Regions from separate parts of the Psychromarinibacter sp. S121 genome, predicted to be linked through region 1. Evidence: riboswitches for the same ligand, from Rfam matches in the RefSeq annotation. Region 1 holds a riboswitch; the other holds the start of a gene.
The links. A riboswitch is a leader RNA that binds a small molecule or an ion and turns the genes downstream of it on or off. The one in region 1 is predicted to bind cobalamin.
Positions count from the first base shown of each region.

Region 2: it holds a riboswitch for cobalamin, as region 1 does, so the genes downstream of both, ACP156_RS13035 ((2Fe-2S) ferredoxin domain-containing protein) here and ACP156_RS20470 (CbtB domain-containing protein) in region 1, are expected to answer to the same signal.

Region 1 is NZ_JBNAGE010000004.1:410,876-414,448, forward strand. Features, by position in the region: gene ACP156_RS20460 (AAA family ATPase) at 1-226, opposite strand, end outside; gene ACP156_RS20465 (Hint domain-containing protein) at 439-1,437, shown strand; cobalamin riboswitch at 1,455-1,686, shown strand; gene ACP156_RS20470 (CbtB domain-containing protein) at 1,722-1,898, shown strand; gene ACP156_RS20475 (CbtA family protein) at 1,902-2,597, shown strand; gene ACP156_RS20480 (hypothetical protein) at 2,663-3,142, shown strand; gene ACP156_RS20485 (DUF1636 family protein) at 3,139-3,450, opposite strand; gene cobW (cobalamin biosynthesis protein CobW) at 3,475-3,573, shown strand, end outside.
Region 2 is NZ_JBNAGE010000002.1:936,958-940,530, forward strand. Features, by position in the region: gene ACP156_RS13025 (sigma-70 family RNA polymerase sigma factor) at 1-369, opposite strand, end outside; gene ACP156_RS13030 (DUF4394 domain-containing protein) at 565-1,329, opposite strand; cobalamin riboswitch at 1,538-1,752, shown strand; gene ACP156_RS13035 ((2Fe-2S) ferredoxin domain-containing protein) at 1,857-2,663, shown strand; gene ACP156_RS13040 (ABC transporter substrate-binding protein) at 2,677-3,573, shown strand, end outside.

The sequences.
Region 1 (3,573 bases):
TCCGGGCGGGCCGGGTTGCCGCACCCGCGAAGATCACGTCTTCCATGCCACCGCCGCGCATCGCGGTCGGTCGGTTTTCCCCCATGACCCAACGCAGCGCCTCCAGCAGGTTCGACTTGCCGCAACCGTTCGGACCGACCACCCCTGTCAGCCCGTCCTGAATCATCAGGTCGGTCGGATCGACAAAGCTCTTGAAGCCGTTGAGACGGATTCGTGTGAAACGCAAGGAACTGCTGCCCGGTTGATTCTCGTTCCCGCCATTCTCCGGGGCGTGGCAGATGAGTCAACGCTGACGCGCTGCATGTGGCGGGAAAGGGCCCGTTATCCCCAAGATATTGAGAAATTGCCGCGCGCCCAACCGGCTTTAACGTCGAATTATATGCGACCGGATATCCCTTGGTGCGTAGCCGGGTGCGAAGGGTGATGCCACAGTATGCTTTGAATTTCTTCGAGATCTCCCAGATCTCGACAAGCAACGTCAGCGGGTTCAACGACAACGGCGGGTACCAGTTCGCGCTGGGGACCGATACCGTCACGCTGACCAACGGCGCCACCTTTCAGGAGGTGCTCGTCGAAGACACCACCAATACGTACTTCGACGACGATGCCGGGCTGGAACAGACGCTGGCGGCAGATTACACGCTCGACGGCGCGTTCCACACGGCCGGGACCATCATCGAATCCGAGTACGTGCTGAATGTCGAGGGTGCCGGGGGGCAGACCTATATCCTGCAATTCATCTCGCTCGCCAATGACGCGTTCACGATCCACGGCTTCGTCCCGCAGGGTCTGAAACCGCCCGACGGCGTGCCACTTACAGTGGTCGGCCGGTATGACGGGTCCTACGGGATCAACGCTTATAGCAGCATGTGGCCACCATGCTTCGGTCCGCGCAGCCGTATTCTGTTGGCGGATGGACGGTGGCGCGCGGCCGCACAGCTGAATGGCGGCGAACAGTTGCGCCTGTTCGATGGCGGGACGGCGCGGCTGGACTTTGTGCTGCGCAGCCCGGCCAATTCCGCGATGCGGCCCATACGGTTCCGGACCGACGCACTGGGCCCGGGGCGTCCCGCCCGCGGCTTGCTGCTAAGCGCCCAGCACCGCGTGTGGCTTCCCGACCTAGACGCGCTGGTTCCCGCCCGCGCGCTGACCGCATGGCCACGGATCGGCCCTGCGCCTGCTTCTGCGGCAGACCCGCTGATCCATCTCGTCACGCGTCGTCATGCGCTGGTCGTGGCCGAGGGTTTGGCCTGCGAAACCTTCTGGCCCGGCCCTCAGGCCATGGCCGGATTATCCCCCGCCTCGCGGCAGGCGGTACGGCGACTGATGGGCCCCGACCCGAAACCCGCCCGGCCCCTGCTGTCGATGCGGGATGCACGCCGTCTTCTCCACGATACGCCGCCTCGGGACACGCACACGGAACGCAATCCGCCTTGACGCCCCGTTCCCGCATGCGCAGAAAGGTTGCGTACGGTGCCCGCAGTCGTGCCAAGCACGCAGGGCCTAACTGGGAATTCGGAACGTGGTGACCCACATCGGGGCCCGAAGCCGAAGCCGCCCCCGCGACTGTAAGCGGCGAGCGTCCCGCCACGATGCCACTGGGTTTCCGTTCAATTCGGACCCGGGAAGGCGGCGAGACGCAGTGACCCGCGAAGCCAGGAGACCAGCCGTGCATGAAACCTGAAACTGTCGTCGGGGATGACGGCAAGAGGAGGAACGACATGAACGCGACTGCGACACAGACCAGCCAGACAGCCAGCGGTTCGGCCATCGGCGCTTTCATCGCCGCGCTGCTGATCGGCGGCGCAATCATCTTCGTGACCGGCCACGTCCAGGCGGAAACCCTGCATGACGCGGCTCACGACGTGCGCCACGCCACCGGCTTTCCCTGCCACTGATCCATGTACGGCAAGGTCTTCACCAGCGCGTTGTTCGCTGGGTTTGCAGCGGGGCTGATTGCCGCCGCGCTGCAACTGTATTTCGTCCAGCCGGTCCTGTTGCATGCAGAGCTTTACGAGGGCGGTGACCTGATCCACTTCGGGTCCGAAAGCACCGTCCCGGCCCATCAGGACGTGGGCGGCATCGACCTGATGCGCGACGGGCTGAGCGTGTTGTTCACCGTGCTGGTCTATACCGGCTATGCCTTCATCATGGTCGGCGCCATGGCGCTTGCTTCCGAACGCGGCCATTCGGTCGACGCGCGGCGCGGCATCCTGTGGGGGCTCGGCGGGTTCGTCGCGGTGCATTTTGCGCCGGCCTTCAGCCTGCCGCCGGAGCTGCCCGGTGTCGCCGCCGCCGACGTGGTGGCGCGTCAGATCTGGTGGTTCGGCACCGTTGCCGCCTCGGCCATCGCCGTCGCGTTGATTGCCTTCGGTCGCAACTGGGCCGCGTGGGGCGCCGCCGTCGTGTTGCTGCTGGCGCCGCATGTCATCGGCGCGCCACAGCCCGAGGTGTTCACCGGACCGGTGCCGCCAGAGCTTGGCGGCGAGTTCGCCGGCCGCGCACTGGGCGTCGGGCTGGCGGCCTGGGTCACGCTGGGCTGCTTTGCCGGTTTCTTCTGGCAACGAGAGACACAGGGCGCGCCGCAACCGGCCTGACCTCGTGAACACGCCGCGCTGCCCGGTTCCGACCGGGCGGCGCTTTTTCGTCAAGGATACGCGCCATGAAACCCCTGTTGATGCTTGTCATCGGCCTGTTCTTCGGCACCGGCGGCGGCTTTCTGTACGCTGCGTCGCAGGGCATTACCCTGGACGGCCACGACCACGGCGACCACACGGCGCACGACATGACCTCAAGCTCTATGTCGCACGACCACGATGCCCTGCTACCCGCCGGCGACCCGGCCCCGACCCTGACGCTGGACCTCGTTCCCGAAGGCGACTCTGCATGGAACCTTCACATCGTCACCGAGCATTTCCGCTTTGCCCCGGAAGACGTGAACGCGGTTCATACACCGGGTGAGGGCCACGCCCATATCTATGTCGACGGTGTGAAACTGAACCGGGTCTACGGGCCTTGGTATCACCTGTCCGGCCTGCCCGAGGATGCCCGGGAAATTCGCGTGACCCTGAACGCCAACAGCCACGAAACCCTGTCCGTGGACGGCAACCCCGTTGCGGCCACTGTGCAGCTGAGGCCCTAGGGCATGGCCGGGACACGCGCCACCAGGCAATGTCGCAACCGCCTCAGCGGCCGGGCGTCCGCGATCCAGCCCTTGGGTTCGACACGATATGCCGCCACGAACCTGGCGATATCATCGGCATCCGCCTCGCTCAGCCCGCCGAAGACATATGTCGCGCGCCCTTCGGCCTGCGCCGCCATTCCGGCCGACCTTGCACAGACCTGCAAGCAGCCGGCATGCACGACCTCGACGTCGTCCATCGTTTCCCTCAGCCGGGCGGCAAGCGCCTTGCCACCCTCGCAGCCTACACAGATCGTCAACCTGACCATCGGATCCCATTAACGGAGACCGCAATGCCCGCCAAGATCCCCGCCACCGTCGTTACCGGCTTTCTCGGGTCCGGCAAGACCACCCTGATCCGCCACATGCTGGCCAACGCCAACGGCCGCCGC
Region 2 (3,573 bases), on a different contig from region 1:
GCAGCGGCGCAGGTCGGTCGTGTCCGCAAGCCTGTCGAAGGCCGTGTCGATCACCTGCGCGTCTTCCGAAGCCGACAGGCGCTCGGGCGAGGTGGCGACCTCGCGATCCTCGGACCGCAGCAAGGTCAGGCAGCGGTTGCGCAGGATGGTGTAGATCCAGCCCTTCGCGCTGCCGCGTTGTGCGTCGAACTGGTGCGCCTTGCGCCAGACCAGAACCAGCGCTTCCTGCACCGCGTCCTGCGCCAGGTCGTCACGGCGCAGCATCCGGCGCGCGACCCCAAGCATCCGGCCACCCTCGGCGTCCATCAGCTTTTGCAGGGCCAGCCGGTCGCCGCCCGCGCAGGATTTCAGCAAGGCTGCATGGTCCATGAAGGGCTGACCCGTATCCTCCCGGCGGTCACCCTCTGTCACCGCCCACATCTCCGAGGTTAGCGGCGGAGGTGAGACTGTCAAACCTCTGGCTGGCGGCGGCTGCCCGGTTTCGATGAAGAAGGTATCCCGCATGGTGCTCGGCAAGGCCGGCGCGGGTCGCTATGCCCGCGCCGGCCGGTCTCGTTCCGCCGATTACATCGCGGTCATGAAGGTGATGTCGCGCAGCACGGCGTCGCCGGCGTCCTGGATTTCCCAGCTTTCCTGAACCGAGCCGTCTTCCAGCGACACGGTGTGCAGCATGCCGCCCGCCGCAAGCCATGCGGTGTTGTTGCCGTCGGCGTCGGTGGCGATGTCGAAGGCATAGGTGTCGGCAGCGTCGATCCCCAGTTTGCCGATGGCGGCCAGCGTGCCGTCATTGGGCGAAATCTGCTGGATCACGGCGACGATGGTCGAATCGATGTCGTACATCGCGGTGCTCTCGGGCATGCCGTACGAGTTGATGTAGGCGGCAGCGACGATGGCCGGTGCCTCGCCCGCGTGCATGTCGGCCTCTTCGAAGGCAAGCGAGCCGTCAACGGTCACCGCACCGCTTTCGATGTCGACGCGGTGGTTGGTGGTGCCCGACATGAAGCGCAGCTTGTTGGCCATCGGGTTGAAGTCGACGATCACCGGGGCGTCGTCCATGATCGGAAGCTCCGTGTCCATCGTCGAGATGACGGTGGCCATGCCGGTTTCCGGGTCGATCTCGACGATCTCAAATGCGTCGGTCACGCCGATCAGCTGGCCGGTGGCGGGGCGAAGGTCGATGCCCAGCAGCTTGTCAACGCCCTCGACTTCCATCGAGGCGGTCACGGTGGCGGTCGTCGCGTCGATCTTGTGCAGCATCTTGTCGCCCGACAGGCCAACGGCCATCAGGCCGCCGTGGCCCGCGGCGAACGCGCCGGTCGCGGAAGTCATCAGGGCGAAAGCGGTCAGTGCGGAGAACTTGTTGAGCATGGAACTCGTCCTTTCCTCGTATCCGGCCGCAGAGGATCCGCGGCCTTGATACCCCTAGGACTCGGGCAAGGGCGCGTTTGGATGCAGACCACCGGAAAAAAATTTCCCCGCACCCGTTCGCCGCCTGCCGCGATGGGGGCACATCTGCCTTGACGCCCGGTCCCCGGACCAGTCTAGTGCGCGCGATGGTTCCCGGTGCGCCTTGGCGATCCGGGATGAAAAGGGAACACGGTGCGGTGTAGCCATCAGGCGCCAATTCCGTGACTGCCCCCGCAACTGTGAGCGGAGAGCGACCCCGAGAAACCCACTGGCCGACAAGGCCGGGAAGGCTTGGGCAAGCGTCGACCCGCAAGTCAGGAGACCTGCCATCGTGACAGAAACTCAACCCGGGCGGGGTGTCCCGGCAGGAGGCCTGACATGATACGACGGCGTACGCCGATCCTTTGCTTGTGGTTCCTGCCCCTCCCCGCAGATGCGCGGAGGGCGCAATGGCGAATCCAATTCCCGATGAACGTCCCGGACCTTCGGAAACGAAGGCCGGCGAAGACTGCATAAGACCCGAGGACAGGCCGGACGCGGTCCTGTTCCTGTGCTCGGCCCATAATCTCAGCCGCCGAAGCCTTGAACGGCTTGAAGCGGCCTGCGCGGCGGCGACCTATCTGCCGCACCGCATGATCCGGCTGGAAGAACGCGGCGACGGGCTGTTCGCCGCGCTGGACGGGCTGCGCGACGCTGGCCACAGCGTTGTCAGGGTGCAGCCGGTGGGCATGCCGTTTCCAGAGAGCCTGACCTCGTGGCTGCCGGGCGTGCTGGCGCATTGGTCCGCGCAGCCGGGCAATGGCGATGTGCGCCTGTTCCTGGGCCCCGAACCAAGCCGGACAGGCAACGGCATGGCGCGCCTTCTGTCAGAGACGCTGTCACTGGCGCCGCGTGCCGTCGAAGGGACGGCGCCTCGGCTGGGCAAGCCCGGCTGGGACATGCCGCCGGATTTCGATTTTCACCTGCTGGTCTGCACCGGCCCGCGCTGTCACATGCGCGACGCCGCCAGCCTGACGCATATCCTCAAGGAGGAGTGCGCCGAAGCGGGGATCGCCGACCGCTGCCTGACGACCCGTACCGGCTGTATCTTCCCCTGCAACAAGGGGCCCGTCGTCGCGCTGTATCCGATGGGCCATTGGTTCCAGCTTCCCGACCGCGCGGCCGTGCGCCGCTTTGTCCGCGAGGTGCTGCTTGGCGGCGGCACCCTGCGTGACTTCCAGTTTCACACCGCGCGCCTTGCGCAGTCCCACTCCTGAAAGAGAAATCCCGATGACCAAACGCCTTTTCGCGCCTGCTCTCCTGTCCGCCGCGCTGGTGGGACTGCCCCTTGTCGCTGACGCGCAGGATCAGCTGATCCGCATTCTGACCTCGTTCAAGATCGACAGCATGGACCCCGACAGCGAAGGGTTCTGGATGCAGGAATTCGGTGTCGCCGAACTGCTTATGGAATTCCAGCCGGACGGCAGCATTGCCCCGTGGCTTGCGAAAAGCCTGACGCAGGTGGACGACCTGACGTGGGTGATCGCATTGAACGAGGGCGTCACCTTCCATAACGGCCGCGCGCTGGATGCCGCCGCGGTGATGGAGGTGATCGACTACCGCCGCGCCAATTCGAGCGGCGTGCAGGGCGTCGTGCCCGAGGCCACAGTGTTCGAGGCGACCGGACCTTTGGAAATCACCGTGCGCAGCGCAGCCCCGCTGCCCGAACTGCCGAACATTCTGGCGCACGAGTCCTATTTCCTGATCTACGATCTTCCGACCGTCACCGCGGCCGGGGGCGACTGGGAAACGCTGGAAGGCGCCGGCATCTATACCGGCCCCTACGAGGTCGAGGACCTGAACGACGAGCAGCTGGTCGCGACCCGCAATGACGACTACTGGCGCGGCGCGCCCGCGATGCCGGGTGTCACCGTGGGCTTCGTCGGCGACATCAACGCCCGCGCGCTGGCGATCCAGAATGACGAAGCGGACATTGCGCTGTATCCGCAGGTCTCGGCCAAGCCGGTCTATGACGCCACGCCGAACGTGAACCTTGCGCTGGGCCCGATCTCGGCGGGCGGCTTCGTCGGCTACATGAACACCGCAGAGGGTCCGCTGACCGATGTCGCGGTACGGCAGGCTGTCATGAAGGCGCAGAACTATGCCGAGATTGCCGGAGCGGTATTC